Regions from separate parts of the Pseudoalteromonas sp. NS-SX12 genome, predicted to be linked through region 1. Evidence: predicted binding sites of a transcription regulator. Region 1 holds the regulator's gene; each other region holds the start of a gene.
What was found. Region 1 encodes ArgR, which controls arginine synthesis, uptake and breakdown. Its sites were predicted from a motif close to ANTGAATANNTATTCANT; they were not measured.
Positions count from the first base shown of each region.

Region 2: the regulator ArgR is predicted to act here: its motif matches at 2,860-2,877, upstream of argC (N-acetyl-gamma-glutamyl-phosphate reductase).
Region 3: the regulator ArgR is predicted to act here: its motif matches at 2,560-2,577, upstream of AC2IOM_RS08690 (OadG family protein).
Region 4: the regulator ArgR is predicted to act here: its motif matches at 2,926-2,943, upstream of AC2IOM_RS12580 (YjiH family protein).

Region 1 is NZ_CM170634.1:1,736,380-1,741,684, forward strand. Features, by position in the region: gene AC2IOM_RS08095 (ABC transporter ATP-binding protein) at 1-1,018, shown strand, start outside; gene AC2IOM_RS08100 (Dyp-type peroxidase) at 1,033-1,944, shown strand; gene argR (transcriptional regulator ArgR) at 1,985-2,452, opposite strand; gene mdh (malate dehydrogenase) at 2,739-3,677, shown strand; gene AC2IOM_RS08115 (DUF885 domain-containing protein) at 3,787-5,305, opposite strand, start outside.
Region 2 is NZ_CM170634.1:230,683-235,987, forward strand. Features, by position in the region: gene AC2IOM_RS01135 (ornithine carbamoyltransferase) at 3-923, opposite strand; gene argB (acetylglutamate kinase) at 932-1,693, opposite strand; gene argC (N-acetyl-gamma-glutamyl-phosphate reductase) at 1,686-2,702, opposite strand; gene argE (acetylornithine deacetylase) at 2,896-4,053, shown strand; gene AC2IOM_RS01155 (GAF domain-containing protein) at 4,050-4,994, opposite strand; gene AC2IOM_RS01160 (TetR/AcrR family transcriptional regulator) at 5,132-5,305, shown strand, end outside.
Region 3 is NZ_CM170634.1:1,865,231-1,870,535, reverse strand. Features, by position in the region: gene AC2IOM_RS08700 (sodium ion-translocating decarboxylase subunit beta) at 1-464, opposite strand, end outside; gene oadA (sodium-extruding oxaloacetate decarboxylase subunit alpha) at 481-2,271, opposite strand; gene AC2IOM_RS08690 (OadG family protein) at 2,289-2,525, opposite strand; tRNA gene AC2IOM_RS08685 (tRNA-Arg) at 3,551-3,627, opposite strand; tRNA gene AC2IOM_RS08680 (tRNA-Arg) at 3,821-3,897, opposite strand; tRNA gene AC2IOM_RS08675 (tRNA-Arg) at 3,957-4,033, opposite strand; tRNA gene AC2IOM_RS08670 (tRNA-Arg) at 4,092-4,168, opposite strand; tRNA gene AC2IOM_RS08665 (tRNA-Ser) at 4,179-4,271, opposite strand; gene AC2IOM_RS08660 (DUF885 domain-containing protein) at 4,441-5,305, opposite strand, start outside.
Region 4 is NZ_CM170634.1:2,718,994-2,724,298, forward strand. Features, by position in the region: gene AC2IOM_RS12570 (ankyrin repeat domain-containing protein) at 1-1,159, opposite strand, end outside; gene AC2IOM_RS12575 (DUF2897 family protein) at 1,294-1,473, shown strand; gene AC2IOM_RS12580 (YjiH family protein) at 1,470-2,870, opposite strand; gene bamC (outer membrane protein assembly factor BamC) at 3,029-4,159, opposite strand; gene AC2IOM_RS12590 (glycine cleavage system transcriptional repressor) at 4,347-4,880, shown strand; gene bcp (thioredoxin-dependent thiol peroxidase) at 4,892-5,305, shown strand, end outside.

The DNA.
Region 1 (5,305 bases):
TGGCAAACCGATCTTAAAAGATTTGTCATTGCAGGTAAAAGACAATGAAATTGTGTGTTTACTCGGTGCAAGTGGCTGTGGCAAAACCACTACATTAAAAGCAATTGCTGGCTTGTTGAAACCTAGCAAAGGCGATATTTCTATTGCGCAAGTTGCGGTTAATGGTGATTCGCTTTATGTGCCGCCACAAGAGCGCAATATCGGTATGATGTTTCAAGACTATGCGTTGTTTCCTCATTTAACCGTTGAGCAAAACATTGCGTTTGGCTTACACAAAGAATCCTCGAGTGTACGCAACGAGCGTGTTAAAGAAATGCTGTCACTGATTAAGCTAGAGGCATTCGCCGAGCGATATCCTCACCAATTATCAGGTGGTCAGCAACAGCGCGTGGCCATTGCTCGCGCACTGGCATATAAACCGAGTTTATTATTGCTTGATGAACCATTTTCCAATATCGATCACCAAGTACGCTTTCAATTAATTGATGATATTCGCCGTATTATTAAAGATCAGCAAGTTTCCGCTATTTTTGTAACCCACTCCAAAGAGGAAGCTTTTGCTTTTGCTGATAAATTGGCGATCATGGAAGAGGGCAAAATTGCACAATTAGGCACAGCAGAAGCACTTTATCGCAAACCTGCGACAAAAGGTGTTGCGGCATTTTTAAGTGCTGGTATTTTTATCGATGCAGAAGCGACATCGAGCACTGAATTTAAAACTGAGTTTGGTACGATTACTTCACTTGAACCTGTTACCAATGACCAAGATGAAGTGTCAGGAAAAGGCTGTATATACTTAAAGCCTCAATATTTAACTTTAAGCGAAAACGAACAAGGAGTAGGCGAGTTTGTTGCGAGCCGTTTTGTTGGTAACCGCTATTTATGTCGTGTAAAACTAGGGCAACAAGAACTTGAAATTCCATGCACGCAACATCAGCGCTATGCTTATGGTCAGCGATTAGCTATTGATGTTCGTCCGCATTTGGTTAATTATTTCGCTTATACTAATAACAATTAAGTAGGAAATCCGCTATGCCACAAGCGCAATCAGGAGTTTGTGCTGAAGCCAATTTACATGGTGTGCATTTATTTTTAAATGTATTAGATGGCCAAGAACTCAGCTTGTCGAAAAAATTGGCAAGTATTATTGATATGCAAGAGCGGTTTGATCACGAATTTTCAGAAGCGCTTGTGTCTTGTGTTGTGGCGATAGGTTCGCAATTCTGGCCACATATTTACCCCAGTAAAATGCCAAAAACGTTGGCAGGCTTTCCGCAATTTGAACATATTGAGCATGCTACGCCATCACGTCCAATAGATTTAATGATACAAATTAGGGCAGATCGCCTTGATGTTGTTCATTTGTTTGTGATGGAAGTGATTGAATTACTGAGTGGTGATATTGAGCTGATTGACCAAGTTAAGTGTTTTCATTATTTAGATGGTCGTGACCTAAATGGCTTTATTTATGGTGTTGCCAATCCCCATGGTCGCAAAAAGCAGCTTGTTGCTTTAGTGGGAGAGGAAGACGTTGCATTTTCTGCAGGCAGTTATATTCATGTGCAGCGTTATCGTTATGATTTAAAGGCATGGCAAGAAATCTCAAAAGCTGAACAAGAAATTGTAATGGGCCGAATGGCTAATTCTAACCAAGCGGTTAGCTGCGCTCCGGAAAATAGTCATAGTGCTCGTACAGAGCTTTACGATGACCATGGCAATGCATTATTTTTAAATCAAGGCATGCCATTTGCTGATATTAACCAGCAGGGCTTTTTATTTATTAGCTGTGCAAATAACGGCTATGCCTTTCAAACGCTTCTCAAACACCGTTTAGGCTACATTGATGATAATGGCCCTGATATGTGGCTGGAGTTTGCGAAAAGTGATTTTGGTGCGGCATTTTTTGCACCATCAGTGAATATGCTAAGGGAATTAGCTAGGTAGCAGAGAGTTCATCAATGAGGATGAACTCTCAAAAATAGAGTTACACGTTTTCAAATAAGTTTTTTACGCGTTCAAGCGTGACATCAATTTCTGAAATTTTTGCTGGCGCAATGAAAATCGTGTCATCACCGGCAATAGTGCCTAACACTCCGTCTGCTTTGCCAAGTGAATCAAGCAAACGTGCAATTAGTTGTGCAGCACCTGGGCTGGTACGAATGATGATCATCATTTCGTTATGCATAATATCAATTACCAGTTGGCGCAGCGGGCTCTTCGCTGTCGGTACGCCCATTTCTGCAGGTAAACAATACACCATCTCTTGTTTTGCATTACGTGTACGTACAGCACCAAATTTACTTAACATGCGAGACACTTTGCTCTGACTAATATTGTCAAAACCCATGTCTTTTAAGGCATCAACAATCTCGCCTTGTGAGCCAAAGTTTTCTTCTTTTAAAAGGGCTTTGAACGCTTTAACCAGCGCTTCTTGTTTATCTTGTATTTGCATGTGAACGGGCTGTTTAACCAATTGATGGACGTTACCTTAAATTTTACACAAGTTAGGGTTAAATGCATTAATAAAATCGTCATCTTAAGTCAATTAGAGTTGAATTAATCTCAATGAAAACGCGATTTTTTAATTGATAGCGTTGTCAACTAATCTAGTCGGATAAAGTTTACAACTATGGTCGAGATTTATATAAAAAATACCTGTTTTATTTGTTTTTATGCGCACTTTTCATTATCTTTATGGCACTTTTTTAAATACCTACCTCTAATCACGGAGAATTCACATGAAAGTTGCAGTTTTAGGCGCAGCTGGTGGTATCGGCCAGGCCCTTTCTTTATTACTTAAAACACAATTACCAGCTGGTTCTGAGCTATCGTTATACGATGTAGCGCCAGTTGTTCCAGGTGTTGCTGTTGACCTATCACATATCCCAACTGCAGTTAAAGTTGAAGGTTTTGGTAAAGACGATTTAGATGCAGCACTTGCTGGCGCAGATATCGTAATTATTCCAGCAGGTATGCCGCGTAAGCCGGGTATGGACCGTGCAGACTTATTCAATGTTAATGCAAGCATTGTTAAAACACTTGCTGAAGGCATTGTTAAAAACTGTCCTAAGGCGCTTGTAGGTGTTATTACTAACCCTGTAAACGGCACTGTACCAATCGTTGCTGAAGTATTCAAAAAGGCAGGTACTTACGAAGCTAACCGTGTATTCGGTGTAACAACACTAGACGTTATCCGTTCAGAAGCGTTCATCGCTGAACTTAAGGGCGTAGACGTTGCTTCTGTTAAAGTACCAGTAATCGGTGGTCACTCAGGTACAACTATTCTTCCACTTCTTTCACAAGTTGAAGGTGTTGAGTTCACAGCAGAAGAAGTTGAAGCACTTACTCCACGTATTCAAAACGCGGGTACTGAAGTTGTTAACGCAAAAGCGGGTGGCGGTTCAGCGACACTTTCAATGGGCGCAGCAGCTGCACGTTTCACTCAGTCTTTAGTTAAAGGCTTACAAGGTGAAGAAGGTGTTATCGACTACGCATACGTTGCAATCGACGGTGGTGACGCTGCATACTTCGCACACCCAGTACGTTTAGGCAAAAACGGTGTTGAAGAAATCCTTTCTTACGGTGAGCTTAGCGCATTCGAAGAGAAAGCAAAGAACGACATGCTTGAAACGCTTAACAAAGACATTCAAGAAGGTATCGACTTCATCAACGGTTAATGCCGCGATAAGTTGTTACAGTAAAAAAGGCCGCAATTGCGGCCTTTTTTGTATCTTAATTGATAAAAAATAAAAGGCGCTTTATACGCCTTTTATTTTTTAATGCTTATTAACCTTGTTTGCTTGCAACCCAATCGTTTACAAAGCCTTCAAGAGTATTAAGTGGCACCGGGCCGCTCTTAAGCACTACATCGTGGAATTCACGAATATCGAACTTTTCACCAAGTTGCTTTTTCGCGCTTTCACGTAATTCTACAATCTTGATCATACCGATTTTGTACGCCGTTGCTTGTGATGGCATTACAATGTGACGCTCTACCATCTTAACGCCGTCTGAGGTTGCATTCGGCGTGTTATTTACGTAGTAGTCGATACCTTGTTGACGCGTCCACTTCATCGCGTGAATACCTGTATCTACTACTAAGCGACATGCACGCCATAACTCCATCGCTAAGCGACCAAAGTCTGAGTAAGGGTCTTCGTATAAACCCATTTCTTTAGGCACCATTTCAGAGTATAAACCCCAGCCTTCAACGTATGCTGTGTAACCGCCAAATTTACGGAACTTAGGAACGCCTTCAAGCTCTTGCGCGATAGCAATTTGCATGTGGTGGCCTGGAATACCTTCATGGTAAGCAAGCGCTTCCATTTGGTAAGTTGGCATCGCTTCCATATCGTACAGGTTGGCATAGTAAATACCAGGGCGTGAGCCATCTGGCGCAGGTTGCTGGTAAAATGCTTTACCCGCTGCTTTTTCACGGAATGCTTCAACACGTTTTACAATCATGTCGGCTTTTGGCTTAACGATAAATAACTCATCAAGGCGTGACTTCATGTTATCGATCATTGCTGTCGCATCAGCAAGGTATTTTGCTTTACCTTTTTCCGTGTTTGGCAAGTAGAACTGCTTGTCGGTTTTCATGAACTCCATGAACGCTTTTAAGTCGCCTTTAAAGCCAACTTTATCTTTGATTTCACGCATTTCATCATGAATACGTGCAACTTCAGCTAAACCAATCGCGTGAATTTCTTTTGCCGTAAGATCGGTTGTTGTCGTGCGTGCTAATGCATTGTTGTAGTAAGCCTCACCTTGCGGGAACTTCCAAGCACCATCGCGGTTATCAGCGCGAGATTCTAAACCAATTAAGTAGCTGATAAGCGATTCATAGGCAGGGCCAACCGCTGTTTTAAGCGCATTTGTTGCATCAGTGATAAGAGCGTCTTTTTCATCTTGTGCGATTTCTAACTTTGCCACTTTGCGTTTAAAGTCAGCAAGCAGGGTTGAATCTTCACCACTTGTGAAAGGCGCACCTTTTAAGATGTTTTTGCTTGAATCAATTACATGTGGGAACACGAATTTAGGCGCGATAATGCCTTTTTCAGCACGAGTTTCTAGATCTTTTTCAAGTTGTTCAAATACCGTTGGTACACCATTTAAACGAGAAATATACGCTTTTGCATCACTTAAATCGGCAATTTGATGTTGGTTAATCAAAAATGCAGGGATCATTGAGTGTGTGCCATACATTTGATTTACTGGATACGTGTGGTAGCGCCATTTAAAGTCATCAATGCTTTGTACTAAACGCTGTTCCATTAAGTCATAGCTAACTTGTGTCGTGCTATCT
Region 2 (5,305 bases), 1.5 Mb from region 1:
CCTTACACAAAATTTGGGTTTAATAAACTTACAAGCAGAGCATTTTGCGCATGCATACGATTTTCAGCTTGTTGTATTATGAATGATTTTTCACCGTCCATTACCTCAGAGGTAATCTCAAATTCACGGTGCGCTGGTTGACAATGAAGCACACTTGATGCGCCTGTCATATCAAGCAGTTTTTGATTAATTTGGTACGGCATGTACTTTTCTTTTACCAGCTCTAATGGTGTGTTATCGCCCATTGATACCCAAGTATCGGCATAGAGTGCGTTCGACCCAACTGCAGCTTCTACGCGGTCACTTACCGAGACCGATGCACCATTTTGTGCTGCGATTGCTTCAGCTTGTTTTACAATTTGTGCATCAGGTGATGCGCCTTTAGGGCATACCGCAACAAAGTCAGTACCTAAACTTGCCGCTAATAGCATTAGTGAGTGCGTAACATTGTTACCTTCACCTAAATAAGCCAATTTTAGTTGGCTTACGTCGCCGTAAATTTCAGTCAGTGTCAAAAAGTCAGCGAGTGCTTGGCATGGGTGATATAAATCACACAAACTATTTACAACCGGCACAGACGAAAATTCGCTAAGCGTAGTTAATGTACTATGCGCCATTACACGCGCCACAATGCCATCCGCCCACGTCGAAATATTCAAGGCAAAATCTTTTACCGATTCACGTTGCCCCATAGCACCGTTTTGCTGGTCAAGATAAACCGCATGACCACCGAGTTTGTTAATGCCGATATCAAACGACAGGCGAGTACGTAAACTTGGTTTTTCAAATAACGTAACAACCGATTTCCCTTTAAGAGCATCGGCAAAATCCATTGGATTATTTTTAATTTGTAATGCTAAGCTAAGTAATTTTAAGTTGGCTTCTTTGTTGAGCTCTAAGCCCGTAATAAATTGTTGAGTCATTGTTTTTCCTATGGCGTAATCTTGGTTCCCACATGCTCACCATTGAGCAATGCGATTAAGTTATCTGGCTTTTGCCAGCTCGAGATATACACGCCACGTCGTAAATGTTGAGCAGCTTGCAAGCTGGTATTTACTTTTACCTGCATGCCGCCTTTAATGACTCCCTCTTCGATTAATGTGCTGATATCAGCACTTGATAACTGATGTAATGGATTAAGCTTGTGATCTAATACTGCTTCTACATCTGTCATAAAAATAAGTTCCGCATCAAGCAATTGAGCGATACTAGCTGCTGCTTCATCGGCGTTTACGTTGTACCAATTGCCTTCTAAGTCAAAACCAATTGAGCTCACGATCGGAAAACATCCCGCATTTAGCAGCGATTTAAGAATACTGGCATCGTTTTCAATGCAGGTACCGACTTGGCCAAGCGCTTTTAGCTTTTGTTCACTAACAAGACCTGCTTCATAAAGGCTTAAACCAACAGGTTTAAAACCATTACTAATTGCCGCGCCCATTAATTGCTTATTTGCGCAGCCCGCAAGCGCACCAACAATGTAAGGCATTTGTTCACGCGGACTAATACGCAGGCCAAGGTGCTTTGACGTAACAAAGCCCGCATCGCTTAACCAGCTATCTACTAATGAGCCACCGCCATGAACTAGAATAAATTTGTCTTCTGGCTTTTGATGAAGCACATCAATTAACGCTTTTGCAGCGTCAATATTATTTAATACCGCGCCACCTAGCTTAATTACCCAATTAGCCATGATTCACTCCTTGAAAGCCACTATGAGCAGGCAGTCCTAAAGTTAAATTAATACATTGTAGTGCTTGGCCTGACGCGCCTTTAAGTAAATTATCAATCGCAGAAATAACAATAAGTTGTTCACCCTGTAACTGCCAACCAATATCAACAAACGGCGTGTTCTCAACACCTTTAATTGATGGAATAACATCGCCAAGTAAGCGAATTAAAGGTTCATCTGCAAGCACTTGATATGACTCAGCTATTTGCTTTGCAGTCGTGCCTGGTTTTACTGTGACATAGATCGTTTCAAGAATACCGCGCTTAAAATTACCTAAATGCGGTGTGAACAACACCTTGTGGTCAAGGTATTTTTCAATTTCAGGGCCATGTCTATGATTAAATAAACCGTAAGGTTTTAGGCTCACTTCGCAAAAATGCGTTGCCACATTGGCTTTACGCCCAGCGCCAGTAACACCAGAAACCGCATTGATAATCACAGTATCATCAGTAAGTAAGCCAGCTTGTTTTAATGGTTTGAGGGCATTTAGCGCAGCGGTTGGGTAACAACCAGGTACTGCTACTAACTGTGCATTTTTGATTTGATCTTTTTGCCATTCAACAAGACCATAAACAGCTTGTTCTAATAGCTCAGGGCTAGTGTGTTTAAAGCCATAATAGGTTTCATAGTCATCATTTGATGAGAGGCGAAAGCCTCCAGATAAATCAAATACTTTTTTGCCCATTGCTAAAAACTGAGGTGCAAGTTCGACACTGACTGAATGTTCAGTGCATAGGCAAATGGCATCAGCATGTTGTTCGATTACTGAAAACGCCTCACTATTTAACGGCGCTAATTCACCTGCAACAATGCCATTTAGTTCGGGGTAAAGACTAGCAAGCGATTTACCTTTATCTAGGCTATTTTCAGACACATACATACCCACTAACTTTAGCGAGTTATGTAGAGAGATTAATTTGGCAAGCTCAGCACCTGAGTAACCGCTTGCACCAACGATAACGATATTCATATTTTTTCCAAAAAACTATTAAGGGTATAAAGACAAGTTTTCAAAAAGTGTTATCGTCGTAAAATTGAGTTCTGCATGCTGTTAGTCTCGGTACTAATTATTTCAAAATAATGAATTGAAATGCAGAATAAACCAATGTAAATTTATATTCAACTTTTTTGAATAATTATTTATAAGGTATTTTGAGGTATTCATGTCGCAATTACAATTTCTTGATATGTACGGTGCACTTATTGCCGCACCGTCGATTAGCGCAACAGTGCCATCACTCGACATGAGTAACCGCGAAGTCATCAATTTATTGGCAACTTGGTGTGAATCTCTAGGCTTTGCAGTCGAAATTACCGAACTTGATAATAATCCAGGAAAATACAATTTAGCGGCAAAGCTAGGTACAGGTGAAGGCGGTTTAATGCTGGCAGGACATACAGACACAGTGCCATTTGACGATAGTCGTTGGCAGTTCGACCCGTTCAAATTAAGCGAACAAGACAATAAGTTTTATGGCTTAGGCAGTATCGATATGAAAGGCTTTTTTGCTTTTGTTTTAAATGCATTACAAGAAATAGATAACGATACTGGACTCGCTAATCTAAAACAGCCTATTACAATTTTAGCGACCGCAGATGAAGAAACCACAATGGCTGGCGCAATTGAAATCGCCAAACAGAATAAGTTAAAGCCAGCTCGTTGTATTATAGGTGAACCTACCGACATGGTGCCTGTTTATACTCATAAAGGACATATGTCGACGGCAATTCGTGTAACAGGTAAAGCAGGTCATAGCTCTGATCCTGATGCGGGTTTAAACGCGATAGAAGTCATGCAGCTTGTGATTAGTCAGCTATTAAAACTAAAAGAAGATATAAAGAATAAATATTCATTATCAGATTTTAAAATACCCTACCCAACTTTAAACCTTGGACACATTCATGGTGGTGACAATGCCAACCGCATTTGTGGATGTTGTGAGCTACATATTGATATGCGCCCAATTCCCGGCATTAGTATTCCAGAACTTCAAGCAATGCTGTTGCAGGCGGTAGCACCGATAAATGACCAATATCCAAACGCGGTGGCGGTACATGATTTGCACGAACCTATTCCCGCGTTTTCAGGCAGCACCGATAGCAGTTTAGTAAAACTTGCTGAAAAACTGTCTGGTGAAAAAGCACAAGCAGTAAACTATTGCACCGAAGCGCCTTTTTTACAACAACTCGGTTGTGAAACAATCGTAATGGGCCCAGGCTCAATACAACAAGCCCACCAACCCGATGAATTTTTAGCGATGGAAAAAATAAAACCAAGCCAAGAGATGATTAAGCAGCTTATTGTCGCATCCTGTTTCTAAAGCCCCTCGCCTTGCTCATGCAGCTTAATAAAGGCGTTAAAGATCAGCTCATCAATATCACAAAATGGTGAGCTGTCGATGACACCCGTTACCAACTCAATAGGGCTATCATGGTGCACGTCAAAATCAACGTCGTTCATTTGCGTAATCAAACTATCAAGTAGCTCTTGCGTATTATGTTTGTCCGCATTACTTACTAGCGCAACAAACCCATTTTCATCGTAATGCGCAATTATATCAGTCGCTCGAAATGTGGTTTTATAAAGTTCAGCTGTCGTATTTAAAATAGTTATATACTTCTGGCGATCATGACGATAACTAAGCAGCCCTTTCATAAACAAATACACTACCGAAACTTTAAGATTTAACTTTTGGCACACCTTTAAACTAATCGGCGCTAATAACTTAAAACCGGCTTTGTTTGATAACCCTGTTACAGGATCTGTGGTATTTGGTAATTTATTTACTAATTCAAGTTCAACAAGCACCGCAAGCTCTTTTAACAAGGTAATATCGTCGGTATTAAAACTACGCGGTTTGCTATCAATAATGCACAAGGTACCCAGACGACATCCATTTTCATGTTCAAGAGGGATCCCCGCATAAAAACGAATATTTGGCTCGCCCTGTACGAGCGGGTTATCTGCAAAACGCTCATCCGCTAAAGTATCTGTTACAACCAATGCTTGCTCACTTAAAATCGCATGACCGCAAAAGGAAATATCACGCGCTGTTTCACTTGCCGTTAAACCAACACAAGACTTAAACCACTGTCGCTCTTTATCAACTAATGATACCAATGCAATAGGCACGTTAAACATTTTAGCGGCAATTTGCGTAACTCTATCAAGCCTTTGCTCTGGAGGGGTATCGAGCACATTTAAGTTTTGCAGGGTTTTAATTCTTGTATTTTCATTGGCTGGTAAATCGGGGGTTAGCATAGTGAACTCTCACATTACATTACACACAGTATAGGCAACATTGAGTTAAATGCGGTGTTCGTGAACAGCTAATTGAAACATTTACTTTTAGCACGCTCGTGCTATTATCACATCAATAATAGCACGAGCGTACTTTTATGAGTAAAGGTCAAGAAACAAAACAGCAGATCCTCGCAACGGCGTTAAAAATTGCTACCCAGTCAAGCTTAGACAACCTCACTATTGGCGGCCTTGCAGTTGCTACGGGTATGTCCAAATCGGGCTTGTTTTCGCATTTTAAATCAAAAGAAACGCTGCAATTGAATGTACTA
Region 3 (5,305 bases), 130 kb from region 1:
AAGAAGATAGCCGTTGGACCATCTGCACCACCAATAATGGCAATTGCCGATGCATCTTGTAGCGTAAATTCAAAACCTGGAATGTAGTTTAAGAAAATCGCGCCAAATAATGTAGCAAAAATTCCAAATTGTGCCGCTGCACCTAACAGCAACATTTTAGGGTTAGCAATCAATGCACTAAAGTCAGTAAGCGCGCCTACGCCCATAAAAATAAGCAGCGGGAACACCCCTGAATCAATACCAATTTTATACACGTAGTACAGCAATCCACCGGCTTCTGATAAACCAGCGAGTGGAATGTTGGTTAAGATTGCCCCAAAGCCAATTGGCACCAATAACAATGGCTCAAAGTTGCGTACAATTGCGAGATACAGCAACAGTGCGCCAACCAGCATCATAATCAGCTGAGGAAGTTCTAAGTTGGCAATACCCGTGGCTTGCCATAAGGTTATTAAGCTTTCCATTACAACTCTCCAACCTTTACGCTAACGACAATAAAGGTTCGCCAGTTGCAACTGAATCCCCTTCAGATACAAATATTTCTGCGATAGTGCCATCTTTAGCCGCACGAACTTCAGTTTCCATTTTCATGGCTTCCATAATGATCACAACGTCGCCTTTCGCCACTTGTTGACCAGGCTTGGCATTCACTTTAAAAATATTGCCAGACAGCGGAGAATTTAGCGTTTCGGCAGCATCAACAGAGGTTGATTGCGGTAATACATCAGTATGTTGACTCGATGCACTTGGTGCTGGTTGAATATTGGTAAGTTCACCGCTTGGGGCAACACTTACTGCATACACTTTGCCATCAACACTGATGCTGTAATGCTCTGTTTTGCCACTTGGTTTTGGCGCGGGTACCTGCTCAGTAGGCAGTGGCTCATTACTTGGTGCTGGCTCAAACGCCTCAGGATTATTGCGATTTTTCAGATATTTCAGACCAATTTGCGGAAATAATGCATACGTTAATACATCATCAATCACATCATCGGCTAAATCTAATTTATCTTTTTGTGCAATTTCATCAAGCTCTTGCTCTAATTTACTGAGTTCTGGTTCAATTTGATCTGCAGGGCGACACGTGATTGGCTCTGCGCCATCAAGTACACGCTCTTGCAATTCTTTATTTACGGGCGCAGGGGTAGAACCGTACTCGCCTTTAAGCACACCAGCGGTCTCTTTGGTGATCGACTTGTAACGTTCACCGGTTAAAACATTTAACACTGCTTGGGTACCAACAATTTGCGATGTAGGTGTAACAAGCGGTAAAAAGCCAAGATCTTCACGCACTTTAGGAATTTCCAACAATACATCGTCTAACTTATCGTCAGCGCCTTGTTCTTTAAGCTGATTTTCCATATTTGTTAACATACCACCTGGCACTTGCGCTAACAAAATACGGCCATCAACACCTTTCAGGCTGCCTTCAAACTTAGCGTATTTCTTGCGTACGTCTCTAAAGTACGCAGCAATTTCTTCCAGTAAGTTCATATCAAGGCCGGTTGCACGGTTAGTATTCTCTACGATAGATACAATTGTTTCAGTAGCGCTGTGGCCATAGGTCATACTCATGCTTGAGATTGCGGTATCTAGCATATCAATACCAGCATCAATCGCCTTTTGATACGTTGCGGTGCTTAGTCCGGTAGTTGCGTGGCATTGCATTGCGATTGGTACAGCAACAGTCTCTTTTAAGCCGGTAATTAGTTTTTCTGCATCGTATGGATTAAGCAGACCCGCCATATCTTTAATACAAATAGAATGAACACCTAAATCTTCCAATTGTTTTGCTTGATCAAGCCACATTTGCAGGTTGTGCACAGGGCTAACTGTGTATGAGATTGTACCTTGTGCGTGTGCACCTACTTTTACCGCTGATTTAATAGCGGTTTCTAAATTACGCACATCATTCATTGCATCAAAAATACGAAAAACGTCGACACCGTTTTTATGTGCTCGTTCAACAAAACGCTCTACCACATCGTCAGCATAATGACGGTAACCTAATAAGTTTTGACCACGAAGCAACATTTGCTGTTTGGTATTCGGCATTGCCGCTTTTAACGCACGAATGCGGTGCCAAGGATCTTCACCTAAATAACGAATACAGGCGTCAAACGTCGCCCCGCCCCACGATTCCATTGACCAATAACCTACTTTATCCAGCTTTTCAGCAATTGGTAACATATCTTCTAAGCGTAAACGGGTCGCGAGTAATGACTGGTGTGCATCGCGCAGTACTAATTCGGTTAATTTTAGTTGTGACATGATTTGGCCCCTTCTTATTATTGCTTTTCGCGGTATTGCTTAACTGCCGCGGCAATCGCAGCTACGTGGCTTGTTGGTACTTGATTCCCAGATAATTTAACTGGATTTGGCGTTACCTCAGGCGTTTGAAAATTCGCAAGTACTTTAGACATTGCTTTGATGGTAAAGATCAGTATCGTCAAAAAGACAAATACCACCACCATACCTGTTAACATTAAAACAGCCGCCTCTAACAGCAATCCTGATACGTCCATTCCCCACCTCAATCAAGAATTTTTAGTTAAATATTTTTAATAACTATTCAAAATTGGTAATCAATATTGATCACTTAAACTTAGTTGTCAATTGGTAAAACCAATTCACAACACTATACATTATTAAACACTCCATTAACAATAGGCTAAAAAGATGACAAACATGAGCTTATTTCATGACTTATTTTGCCCCATGATTAGTCATGCTTAACAAGCTAGGCAATAGAAATTAAACACCTAGCGTTATAATCAAATCAATCTATTCGGAATGAGTTATTCTAGAAATAACACATGAAATTGGTAAGACCAATTTTTATGTTCTAACTTATACTGTTCGATAAGAATGGTTATTCAAATTCAAAGTACACTTTACGTTAACGTAAAGTAACAATGAAAAGCGTTTGAAAATAGGCAATTTAGCCAGATACGTTTGTAGCTAGACTGAGATTTGAGATTTGAGATTTGAGATTTGAGATTTGAGATTTGAGATTTGAGATTTGAGAAAGAGAATAACTAAATTTCACATATCGGCAACTGCTTCAATTTGGTAATTGCTTCCTAAAGCAAATGGTCGACGCGGGACTTATTTACCTAAAAGAATGAACCTCCGACCGCCTGGTTCGTAGCTAGGTACTCTATCCAGCAGGGCTACGCGTTCGCAATATGTCTTAGTGTTTAAAACTAACTTTGATGCTTACGAACCTTGTTCGTTGCCAACTCGAACTAGGTATAAATAGGTAATGAAATTTAGGCACAAAAAACCGACGCTCAATGGTTGATGTCACTTCAGAAGAAGTTGCGGACGCGGGACTTGTTTACCTAAAAGAGTGAACCTCCGACCGGCTGGTTCGTAGCTAGGTATTCTATCCAGCTGAGCTACACGTACACAGTATGCTTTAGTTTTTACATCTAACACTGATGTTTACAAACCGTGTTCGTAGCCAACTCGATCTAGGTATAAATAAGTAATGAAATTTAGGCACAAAAAAACCGACTTTCGTCGGTTGATATCACTTCATAAGAAGTGGCGGACGCGGGAGGATTCGAACCTCCGACCGCCTGGTTCGTAGCCAGGTACTCTATCCAGCTGAGCTACGCGTCCGCAGTATGCTTTAGTTTTTACATCTCACTCTGATGTTTACGAACCTTGTTCGTAGCCAACCTAAATAACCTATCCAGTTGTGCATCGAGTTTGTTGTATGCTTAGTGTTTACATCTCACTCTGATGTTTGTTTCCATTAAATCATAGAGACAAAAAAACCGACGTTTGTCGGTTGATGTCACTTCAAAAGAAGTGGCGGACGCGGGAGGATTCGAACCTCCGACCGCCTGGTTCGTAGCCAGGTACTCTATCCAGCTGAGCTACGCGTCCGCGATATTTCTAATTTTACATCTTAGCCGATGACTATTTATTTAACCACTTTAGTAAAGTGGCGGACGCGGGAGGATTCGAACCTCCGACCGCCTGGTTCGTAGCCAGGTACTCTATCCAGCTGAGCTACGCGTCCGTATATTTCTAACTTTACATCTTAGTCGATGACTATTTATTTAACCACTTTAGTAAAGTGGCGGACGCGGGAGGATTCGAACCTCCGACCGCCTGGTTCGTAGCCAGGTACTCTATCCAGCTGAGCTACGCGTCCGTACAAGACATGGCGGAGAAGGAGGGATTCGAACCCTCGATAGGGCTACAAACCCTATACTCCCTTAGCAGGGGAGCGCCTTCGGCCACTCGGCCACCTCTCCGTCTTGTGGGTGCGTATATTAAAGCCTATTGAAAATAAGTCAAACAATTTTAGTCATATTTTTTCTGTTCGTTCACAGAATATGCAGTTTGCTTATTTTTGTAGCTAAGGCGGCTATAATATACAAGTTTTTGTCTTAAGTAGCAGCCGAAACTGCTACTTAAATTTGCCTATTTTACACTTTCAATCCAGCTATCTAGTTTAGCTTCTAGAATCGGCATTGGCAGTGCACCATCAATTAGAATTTGTGTATGGAACGCTTTAATATCAAATTTGTCACCAAGCGCGGCTTTTGCTTTTTCACGAAGCTCGCGGATTTTAAATTCACCCAACTTATATGATAGCGCTTGACCAGGCCAACCGATATAACGCTCAACTTCTGAAATAATGTCACTTTCAGCCATAGATGAATTTGCTTTCATGTATTCAATACCCTGCTCACGTGTCCAACCTTTGGCATGGAAACCGGTATCTAATACCAAACGCATCGCACGTAATTGCTCATCAACTAAACGTCCGTACCACATGTAAGGGTCAGTAAATAAACCAAGTTCTTTACCTAAGCTTTCAGCATACAGTGCCCAGCCTTCAGCAAACACGGTGTAGCCACCAAACTTTCTAAAGCGTGGTAAACCTTCCACTTCTTGTTGTAGTGCAATTTGGAAATGGTGACCAGGCGCTGCCTCGTGAATAGAGAGCGTTTCAAGTAAAAACTTAGGCTGCGCTTTTAGGTTATGTGTATTGATGTAAAACACACCCGGTCTTGAACCATCTGGTGCTGGGGCTTGGTAAGAAGCACCCGCAGCAGACGCCGCTCTAAATGCTTCTACTGGTTTAACTACGTAATCTGCCTTAGGCGCGATATCGAAGAGTTTTGGCAACTGAGCATCAATCTTAACTTTTACATCTTCATACGCTTTTACAAGGTCTTCAGGCTTATCATAGTAGAATTCATCGCTATCACGTAAATGAACAAAAAATGCGGCTAAATCACCTTCAAAACCAACGGCTTCTTTTACGCCTTTCATTTCATTT
Region 4 (5,305 bases), 980 kb from region 1:
TGCTGATTTCTGTTTTTATAGTAATTGAGTCTGAAAAGATCAGAAAAATCTGTAACGGCAAAATAAAACACACTAATGCATGTAACAAATGCACATGCTGGATCAGTTTTAATTGCCCTTCTTCACTCAATTCTTTAATACCAAACTTGTGTTCGAAGTGCTTTATCACTTCAGGCAGCTCTAGTTCAACCGCTAAACGATATGGTGTAAGGCCATCACTGTCTTTTTGATGATAATTTACGCCACCGTTAAGCGCTTTACTAATAATATCCAAACTGCGAGCTCGCACCGCAAAATGCAGCAAGTTATTACCTTTTAAGTCGCATTCACTTGCACGTTCCTTACTTAGCAATGCATCAAATACATTTGCAAAGCCTTGCTTAGCTGACCAAATTAACGCGGTTAAGCCATCTTCATCAGTGATCTGCCCTTTTGCCCCCTGCTCAATAAAGCGCATACATAAGCTTTGTTTAGCATCAGGTTGTGAAATATGAGATAGCAGCGCGCGCTCTAACAAACGGTTATCAACTTCACCATCAGAGAGTGCAAGTAACAAATCAAAAAAGTCTTCGCCTTGGCGCAATCTATCGGCGATTTCTTCTGCCAATACATTGGTATCACCAGTTACATTACTTTTAATAAAGGGTAAAGCAACTTCACGAAAATCATCATCCGCCCAAATCGCTAACACATCGTCGTGTGATAACGGCATGCCAAGGTTTAAAAACTGCTGAAACAACTTAAAGAAACGCAAGTGCATACACAGTGAGGTAAGTGTTAGCTCACTTTGCATCGCAACCTGATTGCCAATCGCTGCGTATTGGTCGATTCGTGATAACAAGAGTTCGCTTATTGCTTCTTTGCTGTTGAGTTGCTGATGTAAATGCGCAATAGCTGATTCAATATACTGCTGAGCATTATCATCGTATTCAAATATATGCTGATAGAAACATTGCTCAAATGGCTCTGCCGGCTTTAGCCACAATAAATAATACAGTGGCGGTAGCACGCTGGTGCTGATCCCTTGCGCGTCTTTGGTCTCTTCGCATTTCGGCCAAGCTTCAAGGGCATCCAAAATAAATGCACCATTTTGCTCTAACAAACCTTTTAATAAAAGTGGATAAGCCTCAGGCCAAACTAATACTCGCTCAAGTGACAACGCAGTGCTCCAGAATAAAATGTAATTACGCGAAACGCGCTAATAGTAACAACTATTTAATTGATGAAAAAGAACTTATTAAGTTCCATTTACTGGGTTAAAATTAAAGAAATTCACAACTTTTAGGCAAATCTATGAGCATATGGGCCACAATCTTAATAATCGCAATTGTGCTTGGCGTGATTTGGAGCAATATCGCGTTACTAAAGCATTCCGCAAAAATGGACATGAAAAACTTTAATCAAGATCCGATAGAAAAAGCTCGCCGCTCATTAGAAGAAAAACAGCGAGCCGAAAAAGATCAAGAAAATTAGCCTACTAGCCAATGTCCCATTAAGGCAATTACCGGTAGCGTTACTAATGTACGCAAAATAAAAATCATAAATAACTCAAAGATATTTACTGGAATTTTGCTACCTAGTAACAGTGCACCCACTTCAGACATGTAAATCAACTGGGTTACACTCATTGCCGCAACCACAAAACGCGTCAGTTCACTGTTAATATTTTGCGCCGCCAAAATTGATGGAATAAACATATCGGCAAAACCCACAACCACAGTTTGCGCAGCCTTTTCAGCTTCCGGAATTTGCATCAGTTCAAACAGTGGAATAAACGGTGTGCCTAACCATTGAAATAATGGCGTATATTCAGCAATCACAAGTGCAATCGTACCGATTGCCATAACTACTGGCAGTACCGCAAACACCATATCAACGGCGTTTTTTAAACCATCAATAAGGGTTTCTTTAATTGTTTGCGCATGACGTGCTTTATCAAGTGCTACATCAAGTGAATGTTTAAACAAGGTTTTCCCTTCAGGTAATGCCTCTGGGTTACCTTTTACTTCTTCACCATCAATGTATATGTCTTTTTTGAATCTAAGTGGTGGCAAGCGCGGAACAATCAGTGCAGCGGCAATACCCGCCATACATACAGTTAGGTAAAACGGTGCAAATAAATGCGCCAATTTTACTTGACCAATAACCACCAAACAAAAGGTAATTGAAACCGCCGAGAAAGTTGTACCAATAATCGCCGCTTCACGCTGTGTATAATGTTTTTCTTCATACTGCTTCGCAGTCATTAAAATACCCACACTGCCGTCACCTAACCAAGAGGCAACACAGTTAACGGCACTGCGACCCGGTACACCAAAAAGTGGACGCATTACTTTAGTCAGTAATGTACCGACTAATTCAAGCAAACCGAAATTAAGCAATAAAGGCAGTAATAAACCAGCTAAAATAAATACCGAAAATAAAATTGGCATCAACTCGTGCAGTACCAAGCCACCAACTGCGTCTGAGTGAATCTCAATTTTGGTATCACCAATCGAAAACGTACCGACTTTTAAGTACGCCATTAGCACAAAGATAGCGCCTAACGTACGTGCCACAAGCCAAATCGGGCTAACAATCAGTAAGTGACGGACAAAGCTACCCGCTTTTAAAAACTTTGGTTTAAATAGCGTAGCTAAGCCCGATATTACTGCCATTGATACAATCACCGATGTCACAATAAGCGTAATTGAGTGTGCTAACGCGCCTTTTAATTCCTTAGCCAATATCGCTATAGGGATAGTGAATTCGCCACCATAGTTAATCGGTGTCATAAATAAAAACACGCCTATTAATGACGGAATAAGGAAAATCATAATGGTCGCAAAATTACTGCGTGGTGCAGTCGATTGATTAGCTTCCAAACTCATACTTGTTACCTTTAAAGTGATAGCGGTAAATTGATTTGCATATCTTTGCCAACAAAATGCATAACCATTTACTTATTTGCTATTTTAATCGCTACTTTTCTATCGTTTAAAAGCAAAAAAGAGCCGAGGGCTCTTTTTTGCTAATCTAATTTTATAAATTATTGAACGGTTACACCGCGCTCTTTTAGCATGGCTAAAATAACTTGTAGTGTATCGCTTAACGTGCCCGGCTCTAATGTTTCACCCTCAGCATCAAGCCAAGTAATTGATGTGCCACCGGTCTTCGTTTCAGCAACCAATAATTGATACTGACCTGCTTCAAGTGGCAGTTTACGAACGTCATCACCCCAAATTGAATCCCAAACGCTTTCGTCTGGTGTTTCGTACGTGGCGAAAATTAAGTTACGAGATTGCTCGATTTCATCAATATTGAAACCAACGCGCTCTAAGAAGCTTGGGAAGCGCTCAAAAATATCACGTGCTTTTTGCTCAGTTACAAACGCCGCGTTACCTTTGTCATCAAAGCCCATTTGCAGCGATACAATGCCGCGAGCTTTATTTAATTCAACCATTAACTGTCGGTAGTTAAAGTCGAACTGACCAATAAACTCATTGAGCGCCGCCACTTCTAAACGCTGCTGCAGTACCGCTGTTAACTCGTCGTATTTCGATTCAAAATCAACTAGTTCAACCTTTACCGATGCGGTGCGTTTATGCTCTTCAGATTCAACAATAAACTTAAATTTTTGACGGCTTAGCTCACGCTCTTCTTCCCACCACCAAACATCAATTGGCTCTTCAATTGTATGCCAGTTAGTCACTACGTAATTGTCAGCTTTATTTTCTGTGGTTACTTGGCGCTCAACAAATAAATCGTCAATCGCTTGCCAAATAAAACTTTCTAAATCTTGAATACCTTCGTTTTTATCGAAGAAAATGCGCGACTCTTTATCGCCTTCGTTAATCCATGAACCTTGTGCAAAAGTAAGCACTTGAGCCGGTGCTTTTACCAGATATAATGCACTTTCTTCAGCTGATGTATATTGTGCCGAGTCAAGATCGTAGGCAGGATCTTTGTATGGTTTTGTCAGGTTACCTGGCACTTTAAGTTCATCATTAACACGGTAATTGCGTTTATGATGCGAATCATTGGTGAAAACAGAACAAGCAGTAATCGCCATTGAGATAGCGACAACCAATGAATTTCGGATCCAATACTGCACAAATTTCTCCTTGGTGTGCTCTTTATTATTTGCTTGATTTGACGCAGCACACACTGTTTGGTTCATAATATTATTCTCAAAATTGCCGCCTATGTTACTTTTACTAAGGGCCAAACACAAGAAACCACCACCCTATCTTTAATTTATTCTTAACAATTCGCTATAATTTTCACCACATCATATATTTACATGGTTGAACCCATTTAAATTTGCTAAAATTCGCGGCCACGTTATTAACCCATTGAGACTAAAAATGACGTTAAACACTGGAAATCAACTTGTTGTTACTGCCATCGGCGAAGATCGCCCCGGCATAGTGAGTGAGCTTACCAAGCTAGTAAGTGAAACTAATTGCAATATTATTGATAGCCGCATTGCCATTTTAGGCAATGAATTCACCTTTATAATGTTGCTTGAAGGCGATATTTCTGCCATTAGTCGTGTTGAATATAATATTCCGACAAAAAGCGTTGAACTTGGTTTATTAACCATGATGAAACGCACCAGCCAACATCAAGAAAAACAGTATAAAGCAGGTTATAAACTAACCTACCACGGCCCTGATACGCCAGGCACACTAAGCAAAGTGACGCAATTGATGGCTGACTACCAAGTAAATATTGCAGCACTTAAATCTGATAGTGTTGAACAAGATGGTGATGTGGTAATGCGCTCGGAAATTGACATTAATTTCTCGCGTGACGTGGATGAAGCTGAATTTAAACATCAACTTGAGATCATTTTTTCAAAGTCTAACGTAGAACACATTTTAAAACGGATTCGATAGGAAATTATAATATGAATACGCTTCAAGCTGGCGATAAAGCACCGCTATTTTCACTTGCCGATCAAAACGGTGACACAGTAGAACTTGCAGAATTATTAAAAGAAAACAAAGTACTTGTTTATTTTTACCCAAAAGCATCCACACCGGGCTGTACAGTGCAAGCTGAAAATCTGCGCGATCATAAAGCGGAACTTGCAGCGCTTAATACCGTTGCGGTTGGCATTAGCCCAGATCCGGTAAAACGCCTTAAAAACTTCGAAACCAAAAAAGAGCTTAACTTCCCTCTGTTATCTGACGAAGACCACGCCATTGCCGATGCATTTGGTGTGTGGGGTTTAAAAAAGTTTATGGGTAAAGAGTATGACGGCATTCACCGTTTATCTTTCCTTGTTGGCCAAGATGGTACAATTGAACATTTCTTTAAT